One region of the Pseudomonas sp. 14P5.3.2 genome, then DNA from elsewhere that is predicted to be linked to it. Evidence: riboswitches for the same ligand, from Rfam matches in the RefSeq annotation. Region 1 holds a riboswitch; the other holds the start of a gene.
What was found. A riboswitch is a leader RNA that binds a small molecule or an ion and turns the genes downstream of it on or off. The one in region 1 is predicted to bind manganese.

Region 1 (4,791 bases):
CATCAGCGTCCAGCGCGCGTCGGTCTGGCCGATGCCGAACGGCAGGTACAGTTCGATGCGGCCCTTGTCTTTGTTCACCGAGTAGGTGACTTCGCCGCGCTTGAGATTGGCCATGTTGGCGATCTGCTCGGCATCGAGGATGTCGCTGACTTTCTCGCCAAATTTGCTCGGGTCCTTGGTGTAGGCGACGATCCGGCCGTTGCCGCCGATCAGGGCCATTTGTCCGGCGCCGCTGTACAGTTTCTGGTTGGCACCGAGGAGCATTTCCTGGATGAAGTTCACCGACAGGTCGGCGCCGACAATGCCCTGGAACGCGCCGTTGAGCATGATCGGTTCAATAAAGGAGGCGAGCATGACGATCTTGTCGCCGACCTTGTACGGCGCCGGATCGATCACGCAGGATTTCTTGCTCTCTTTCGAGCACAGGTAGTACTCGCTGGCCCGTACGCCAGTGGACAGGACTTTCTGGTCGTCGACGTCCGCCAGTTTGTCCAGGCCCAGGGTGCCGTCGTCATTGCGGAACCACCAGGGCAGGAAGCGCCCGTTGGCCGCGTCGACACCGACCACGCGGGTGCCGACGTAGGCCGCGTCATTGTGGTCCAGGGCGTTTTTTTCCCAGCCGATGTAGGTGCCGAGAATTTTCGGGTTCTGCTCGACGTTCTCCTTGATCAGGCTGATCAGTTGCTCGCGGCTGATGGTCAGGCGTGACTGGCCGTCGGCGCCCGGCGTGCCGAGCAGCGCGTTGACCCGCACCAGTCCGCCGGCAATCAGCAGCGGTGCTTCGAGTTCGCGCTGGATCTGGCTGACCTGAGTCTGCGCCAACGAGGTCAGGCGTTGTTCGATGACTTGTTCGAACTGCGCCTGGGTGCGCTGTTGCACCATCTCCTGGGTGCGGGCACCGGAAAACAGCGCGTACAGCACCAGCGCGGCGACCACGCTGAGCACGATGGCGCCGGCCAGGGCGGCGACGGAAAACTGGATCGACTTGAACTTCATGGGAGCTCCGCACGCAAGAGGACGTCTGCGCTGTTGTATCGGCAGCAGGCATTGGGCCATGAGCGTTGAGCGGAACAAAGGGCGGAGGATGTCGCAAATGGATCAGTGTGCGGCGCAGCTGTGCAGGACTTGCGCAGGCGTGTGAATTTTTTCCTACAGGGGCAGCGGCCAATTTCTGAAAGTGCATGCAACGCGTCTGTTGTATCTGGCGTCGATACAATTGACCCCCTACGATACGCGGCATGTTTTCAGGGAGCTTTTGAATGAACAAGACATTGGTTGTAAGTGCACTGAGCGCAGCGCTGTTGCTGGCCGGTTGTCAGTCGGTCAACACCACCAGCGGCGGAGCCGTGGGGGTGGAGCGCAAGCAGTACATGTTCAGCATGCTGTCCTCGCAAGAGGTCGACCAGATGTATGCACAGTCTTATCAGAAGACCGTCGGCGAAGCGTCGAGCAAAGGCGTACTGGACAAGACCAGCCCGGAGGCCAAGCGGGTTCAGGCGATTGCCAACCGGCTGATCGCCCAGGCACCGAACTTCCGTCCGGACGCCGCGCAATGGCAGTGGGAAGTCAATCTGATCAAGAGCGATGAGCTCAACGCCAACTGCGGGCCTGGCGGCAAGATCATTTTCTACACCGGGCTGATCGACAGCCTGAAGCTGACCGACGATGAAATCGCGGCGGTCATGGGCCATGAAATCGCCCACGCCCTGCGCGAGCACGGTCGTGAAGCGATGTCCAAAGCCTATGGCGTCGAAATGGCCAAGCAGGGCGCCGGCGCGTTGTTCGGTCTGGGTCAGGACAGCCTGGCGCTGGCCGACACCGTGGCCAACTACGGCATGACCTTGCCCAACAGCCGCGCCAACGAAAACGAAGCCGACCTGATCGGTCTGGAGCTGGCCGCTCGCGCCGGCTACAACCCGAACGCGGCGATCACCCTGTGGGACAAGATGAGCAAGGCCTCGGAAGGCGCACCGCCGGAATTCATGAGCACCCACCCGGCCTCGTCCAGCCGGATCGCCTCGCTGCAGGCGGCGATTCCAAAAGTCATGCCGCTGTACGAAAAAGCCCCTAAATCCTGATCAGCACCAAGGCAAGGCGAACTTGATTTTGTGGCGAGGGAGCTTGCTCCCGCTCGGCGGCGCAGCCGTCGCAAACCCTGCCAATGCGGTGTTCATGTTTGATCGCATTGGCAGTATCTGGGCTGCTTCGCAGCCCAGCGGGAGCAAGCTCCCTCGCCACAATGATGTGAAAGGCTCAGGGGTTAAATCCAGCCACTGCTCTGCATCGCCTTGTACACCGCAACGATCGCCAGAATGAAGAACGCCGAAGCGGCCAGGCGACGGATCAGGGTCAGCGGCAGTTTCTCCGCAGCAAAATTACCCGCCAATACCACCGGCACGTTGGCAATCAGCATGCCCGCCGTGGTGCCGATGATCACCAGCCACAGCTCCGGATATTGCGCCGCCAGCATCACGGTGGCGATCTGCGTCTTGTCACCGATTTCCGCAAGGAAGAACGCGATCAGCGTGGTCAGGAAGGGGCCGAACTTGCGTGCGGTGCTGGCTTCATCGTCGTCCATCTTGTCCGGGACCAACGTCCACAGCGCAGTGGCGGTAAAGCTCGCGGCGAGAATCCAGTGCAGGACCGAGTCTGAGAAGAAGCTGCCGAACCAGGCGCCTACCGCACCGGCTGCTGCGTGGTTGGCCAGGGTCGCAGCGACAATACCGGCAATGATCGGCCAGGGTTTGCGAAAGCGAGCGGCGAGAATCAGCGCGAGCAGTTGCGTCTTGTCGCCGATTTCGGCCAAGGCAACGATTGCGGTGGGAACGAGTAACGAGTCCAGCATCAGGATTTTCCTAAGGGGCGGGTCGACACGGCTATGACACGTACAGCCTTCCCGCCCCGGGTAAGGTGTGCGTGTCATAGGTCTTGTCAAACCCTGCGATCCGTCTGGTGCGGACGCTTGGGTCGCATACGCCATGATCTGAGGATCAAGTATGTTGACGTATGCCGGACGAGCTTGGCGCTCGTGGGAGACTACTCCCCTAGGACGGAGCGGATTCTGCCTAGGCAGAATCCATTCGGCAAGTGCTAATTTTCAGCCGCGCTTGGCCCGGTAAATCCGGAAACCATTGCCTTCGGCCTTGATCGCACACACGCCCAGATGCTCTTCGATCAGTGGCTGATACTTCAGGAAGCTGTTCGCAACCAGGCGCAGTTCGCCGCCGTTTTTCAGATGTTTGGCCGCTTTTCGCAGCAAGTTCTCGGTAGCGAAATAATCCGTGTGCACGCCGACATGAAACGGCGGATTGCTCAGAATCGCGTTCAAACCCATCGGTGCAGCGTCGATGCCGTCACCGGTCAGCACTTCGGCTTCCAGACCGTTGGCCGCCAATGTCAGGCGACTGCTGGCGGCGGCGAAGGCATCGACGTCGAGCAGGGTCACCTGATTGTGCGGATAGCGACGTTTGACCGCCGCGCCCAACACCCCGGCGCCACAACCGAAGTCCAGCAGGTGACCGCTCGGCAATTTGTCCAGATGCTCCAGCAGCAGGGCGCTGCCGCGGTCCAGTCGACCATGGCTGAACACGCCCGGCAGACTGATGACTTTCAACGGGCCTTCGGCCAGTGGCAACTCATAAGTCTGCGCCAGGCTTTCCAGCGATTTGGCTTCGGGTGCATTGGCCACGGTGACTTGCCACAGTTGGCAGTGACGGGCGCTGTCGAGTTTGCGCGGCTTGCCGAACGGGTTGAGCTGCTTGGACGCACCCTCGATACCGCTGCGTTTTTCCCCGACCAGAAACACCTCGCGCCCGGGCAGACGTGCGGCCACGGCATTGAGGATGTAATCGGTCAGATCCTTGGACTTGGGCAGAAACACCACGGCGCTGTCGAATTCGCGCTCCGGCACATTCACACCGAAATGGCTGCGACCTTCGAAGCGCGCATCGAGTGCCGCTTGATCGCCGGCATGCCAGCACCAGCCGAACGCATTGGGTAGGCGCCCGAGCAAATCGTCGGCAGGCAAACCGGCCAGCAACAGCGAACCCTGGAATAACTCGGCCTGACGAAGCAGTACTTCACTGCGCGGATCCATAACTGCTCCTTGGAAAAAAAGTGCCGCAGTTTATCAACTGACGACCCGCAGCGCTGTACCGCTGAAGAACGCCTGGGCGTTTTCGGTCAATTGGCCGACGATACGCTGCCGCGCTTCGCGACTGCCCCAGGCGTTGTGCGGGGTGACGATCAGCCGCGGAATATCCGCCGCAAGTAGCGGATTGCCGTTGACCGGCGGTTCGACGCTGAGCACATCGGTGGCCGCGCCGCCGAGGTGACCGTTGCGCAAGGCGTCCGCCAGGGCCTGTTCATCGATCAATCCGCCGCGCGCAGTGTTGACCACAAACGCGCCGGGTTTCATCGATGCCAGCTCGCGGGCGCCGATGAAGTGCCGGGTGTGTTCGTTGAGCGGGCAGTGCAGGGTCAGGGCGTCGATCTGCGGCAGCAGTTCGGCCAGTGGCAGACGATCCGGGCGCGCCGGCCGGCCCGGAATCTGTCCGAGCAATACACGCATGCCGAATGCTTCGGCCAGGCGCGCGACCGCACCGCCGAGTTCACCGTGACCGAGCAGACCGAGGGTTTTGCCTTCCAGTTCGACAATCGGGTAGTCGAGCAGGCAGAACTGTCTGGCCTGTTGCCAGCGACCCTCGCCGACGGCTTTCTGATAATCCGCCAGGCGGGTGGCGAGGTTGAGCAGCAACATGATCGTGTGCTGCGCCACCGACGGCGTGCCGT
Region 2 (4,791 bases), on a different contig from region 1:
GCTGGATGCCGGCGCCGACGACTACCTGATCAAACCGTTCGACGTCGATGAACTGAAAGCGCGCATCCGCGCGTTGCTGCGCCGCAGTCAGGGCCGTGCGCAACCGGTGCTTGAGCATGCCGGCGTGTGCCTTGATCCGGTCACGCAGCAGGTCACCTGGCACGGCACCGACGTGGTGGTGACGCCGATGGAATATCAACTGCTGCATCAACTGATGGCCCGCCCCGGCAAGGTCGTCACCCGCGAACGTCTGTCCCGGGCGCTGTATGGCTGGCAGGACCGGGTCGAGAGCAACACCCTTGAAGTGCTGATCCACAACCTGCGCAAAAAACTCTCAAGCGAGTTGATCCGAACGGTGCGCGGGGTCGGTTACGTGGTGGAGCTCAAGCCATGATTTCCATACGTGCGCGGATTCTGGTGCCGGTGCTGATTCTGGTATTGATCGGCGATCTGCTGATCAGTTGGCTGGTGCTGCGCGACAGTCACCATGAAATCGAAGAGGTCTACGATGCCCAACTGGCGCAAAGTGCGCGCCTGCTGCAAGGCGTGCTGGCCCAGCGCGCGCCGGGCGACAACGACTGGAGCCGGCTCTATCAGGCCTTCGATGAAGCGATGAGCCGGGTCGGCGACGGCGAGGCTGCGCACCCATACGAAACCCGTCTGACCTTTCAGGTGTGGCGCAGCGACGGCCAATTGCTGGTGCGCTCGGCTGAAGCGCCGGAGCTTGCGGCGCCGCCCACCACCCTCGGCTCCCATGACCTGATAGAGAACGGCCGCGACTGGTGTGCGTTCCTGCTCAAGGATCCGCAACAGGGGCTGCTGATCTGGGTCGGCGAGCGTGACGACATCCGCCAGGATCTGATCGAACGCATCGTCGGCCACACGTTATGGCCGAGCCTGATCGGCGTACCGTTGCTGGCCGCGTTGATCTGGCTGACCATCGGCTGGGGCCTGCAACCGCTGCGCGCGATGGCGCAGAGCATTCGCGGACGTGACACCGAAACCCTGAAACCGCTGCACCTCAGCCCCCTGCCCCACGATCTGGAGCCGATGCAGACCGCGCTCAATCGCCTGTTGCAACAGATCGACAATCTGCTGGCGCGGGAGCGGCGCTTCATTGCCGACGCTGCCCATGAGCTGCGCACACCGCTGGCGATTCTGCGGATCCACGCGCAAAACGCGCAACTGGCGGCGACGCCGCAACAACGCGAAGAGGCGCTGGAGTATCTGGTCAGCGCGGTGGATCGGGCGACGCGTATCGCCAGTCAATTGTTGACCATGGCGCGCATCGAACCACACCTGGCCAATCCCGAAACCCGCACCGTGGAACTGACCGAACTGGTGCGCGAAGAACTCGCCGAACTGGCACCGCTGGCCCTGGAAAAAGACGTCGAACTGATCCTCGACAGCGACCACCACTGCCCGGTCGACACCGACCCGGTGGCCCTCGCCATCGCCTTGCAGAACCTGGTGACCAACGCCCTGAACTTCGCCCCGCCGGGCAGCGAGGTGCGGGTTCAGGTGCAACCGCAGGCGGGCGGCGCGGTGTACATCAGCGTCGAGGACGCCGGCCCCGGCATCAACGAGCAGGAATACGCGCGGCTGTTCGAGCGTTTCTACAGCCATGGCCACGGTAACGGCGCGGGACTGGGGCTGGCGATCGTGCAGATGATCGTCAGCAAGATCGGCAGCACGCTGCAGCTGTACAACCGGCCGCAGGGCGGGTTGTGTGCGCAGTTGCGGATCAATGAGCTCTCGAGTCAATAACATCGCCCGGACCCTGCACGAGCATTGTGGCGAGGGAGCTTGTCGAATCGTCGCACCGTCCCGCTGAGGCGCGCAGCGGCCCTTTCTTTGCCGAACAGCAGAAGGCCTGCTGCGCAGCCCAGCGGGAGCAAGCTCCCTCGCCACAGAGTCTGGTGTTTATCGATCGCCTCGATGCTTTTGACAAAATTTTCATGTTTGCCCAAATAAGATCCGCAGCCTCGTTGGGGAGTAGCCTGTTTCCGAGTCCCTCGGAAGCGTTCGTATCAACATTCTCGGCAACATGCCGTGGTACGAACACCTTTTGGTTGGTGAGACCGACGACACATCCATGCCTAAAGTCGGGCGTGTGGTTGTGTCGTTGACTCATAGCCCGACTGGAAGTGTGCCCCCGTGAATCCTGTTTCCCTCATATTCCTCGCTCTGGCCATGTCCACGGACGCGTTCGCCGCGGCCATCGGCAAAGGCTCCAGCCTGCACAAACCACGTCTGACCGAAGCACTGCGCACCGGCCTGATCTTCGGCGTGATCGAAGCCATCACCCCGATCATCGGCTGGCTGATCGGTCAGGCCGCCACCCGTTGGGTCGCCGAATGGGACCACTGGATCGCCTTCACCCTGCTGCTGATTCTCGGTCTGCATATGATCTACAACGGCCTGAAACACGAAGACGAGGAAGAGGAAAAACCCGGCCAGCATTCGTTCCTGATTCTGGCAGTCACCGCGTTCGCCACCAGCATTGACGCCCTCGCAGTCGGCGTCGGCCTGGCGTTTGTCGACGTGAATATCTGGGTGGCGGCAGCGGCCATCGGCGTGGCAACCATGACCATGGTGACCATCGGCGTGATGCTTGGCCGGGTGCTCGGAGCGGTGGTCGGCAAGCGTGCGGAAATCGTCGGTGGTGTAGTGCTGATGATCGTCGGCGCGACCATTCTGTACGAGCACTTGTCAGCCTGATTCAGGCGCGGATCAGCGCCGCCAGTGTCATCGCGTTGCCCAACGCAGCGCCACTGGCGGTGTTGTCGAAAATGCACCAGACGCTGGCGCCTTCAGCAGCGCAGAGCCGCATGCTCTGCGCAAGCTGTTGCAGATAAGGCAGCTCATAAGCACTGTGATAAATCCGTGGCGCGCCATGCAGTCGCCAATAGCGCACACCCGCCCAGCCCTGCGCCGAGCCATCGCTACTGATCCGCGATGGATCGACCACGACCTGGGCGATACGATAAGCGTGCAGCATCGGCGCCGCCGTCACCCACGATTCATGCCGTGGCTCCAACACCACATCACCCGCGAATCGTTGGCGCAACGCCACGAAAAACGCCTCTGCGCGTGCCGGCTCAAAGGCCAGCGACGGTGGCAGTTGCACCAGCAAACTCCCCAATCGGTCGGCCAAACCCTCGCACTGCCCGAGAAACTCATCCAGCGCCTGATCACAGTTCTGCAAACGCAATTGATGGGTGATCTGCTTCGGCACCTTCACTGAAAAGCGAAAGCCCGGCGGCACCGAATCCGCCCAGCGTGCATACGTCTCGCGCCGATGCGGGCGATAGAACGAACTGTTGATTTCCACGCAGTCGAACCGTGCCGCATACCGCTGCAGATGCGTGCCCTCGGCCGGAAACTGCGGCCAATACTCACGCCCCAGACTCCAGCCTGCGCAACCGATGAACATCAAAAAAACACCTTCGCCGCTTCACGCATGAAAATCTCCACGGTCTTCGTTCACAAACTTGGGATACGACGAAATACCTGTGGGAGCTGGCTTGCCAGCGAAGGCGTCGACACATCCACAATCGCTGCGCCTGACACACCCCCTTCGCGAGCAAGCCCGCTCCCACAATTTCGGCGGCGTTCACAGATTGGGGGTACGACGAAACACCTGTGGGAGCTGGCTTGCCAGCGAAGGCGTCGACACATCCACAACTTCTGCACCTGACACAGCGCCTTCGCGAGCAAGCCCGCTCCCACAGTTTCGGCGGCGTTCACAAATTTGGGGGACGACGAAACACCTGTGGGAGCTGGCTTGCCAGCGAAGGCGTCGACACATCCACAACTTCTGCACCTGACACACCGCCTTCGCGAGCAAGCCCGCTCCCACAGGTTTCAGCGGCGTTCACAGATTTGGGGCACGGCGAAGCTCCTATGCGGTTATTTTTTGCCGGGGAGGACGCTGGCCAGCACCTGCTTGGCGGCTTGCACGATCACGCCCGCCTCGTCCGGGTCGCCCTTGAGCAGGGTCGTGGCAAATTTCTTCGCCTGTTGGAGCGTGATGTGCGGCGGCAACGGCGGTACGTTGGGATCGGTCTTGAACTCGATCAGCACCGGCACCTCCGAAGCCAATGCCTGCTCCCAGGCGGCGGCAATGTCCTCTTCGCGGTCAACAAAAATCCCTTTCAGGCCGATGGAAATGGCGAACAGGTGATACGGCACGTCGGGGATGCTTTGCGAGGCTTCGAACTTCGGATCGCCCTCCATCACCCGTTGCTCCCAAGTGACCTGATTCAGATCCTCGTTGTTGAAAACCGCGCAGATCCACTTCGGACTGTCCCACTGGCGCCAGTATTTGGCGACGGTGATCAGCTCGGCCATGTTGTTCATCTGCATCGCGCCATCCCCCACCAGGGCAATCACCGCGCGCTCGGGATGGGCGAACTTGGCGGCAATCGCGTACGGCACGGCAGCCCCCATCGAAGCCAGTCCGCCGGACAGCGAACACTGCATGCCCCGGCGGATTTTCAGGTCACGGGCGTACCAGTTGGCGCAGGAGCCCGAATCGCTGGTGATGATTGCCTGATCCGGCAGGCGCGGTGACAGTTCATACACCACCCGCTGTGGATTGATCGGTGCGGCTTTGGCCATGGCACGCTTTTCCAGGGTCTTTTCCCAGCTGCCGCGCCAGCCTTCGATCTTTTTGCGCCACTTGCGCGAGGTCTTCTGTTCGAGCAACGGCAGCAACGCGGCAAGGGTTTCGGCGGAGTCGCCAACCAGATTGACCTCCATCGGATAACGTAGGCTGAGCATGTCGGG

Region 2: linked by a shared signal. The riboswitch ahead of mntP (manganese efflux pump MntP) and the one ahead of AC27VU_RS23165 (TMEM165/GDT1 family protein) in region 1 are both predicted to bind manganese.

Annotation. Positions count from the first base shown of each region.
Region 1 covers NZ_JBYOKU010000034.1:56,775-61,565, forward strand. The annotation lists partial or broken gene AC27VU_RS23155 (methyl-accepting chemotaxis protein) at 1-1,056, opposite strand, end outside; gene AC27VU_RS23160 (M48 family metallopeptidase) at 1,260-2,078, shown strand; gene AC27VU_RS23165 (TMEM165/GDT1 family protein) at 2,261-2,845, opposite strand; yybP-ykoY riboswitch at 2,934-3,058, opposite strand; gene AC27VU_RS23170 (methyltransferase) at 3,098-4,096, opposite strand; gene AC27VU_RS23175 (2-hydroxyacid dehydrogenase) at 4,130-4,791, opposite strand, start outside.
Region 2 covers NZ_JBYOKU010000006.1:64,358-69,148, reverse strand. The annotation lists gene AC27VU_RS06850 (response regulator) at 1-394, shown strand, start outside; gene AC27VU_RS06845 (ATP-binding protein) at 391-1,767, shown strand; yybP-ykoY riboswitch at 1,978-2,149, shown strand; gene mntP (manganese efflux pump MntP) at 2,158-2,721, shown strand; gene AC27VU_RS06835 (DUF72 domain-containing protein) at 2,723-3,436, opposite strand; gene AC27VU_RS06830 (thiamine pyrophosphate-requiring protein) at 3,913-4,791, opposite strand, start outside.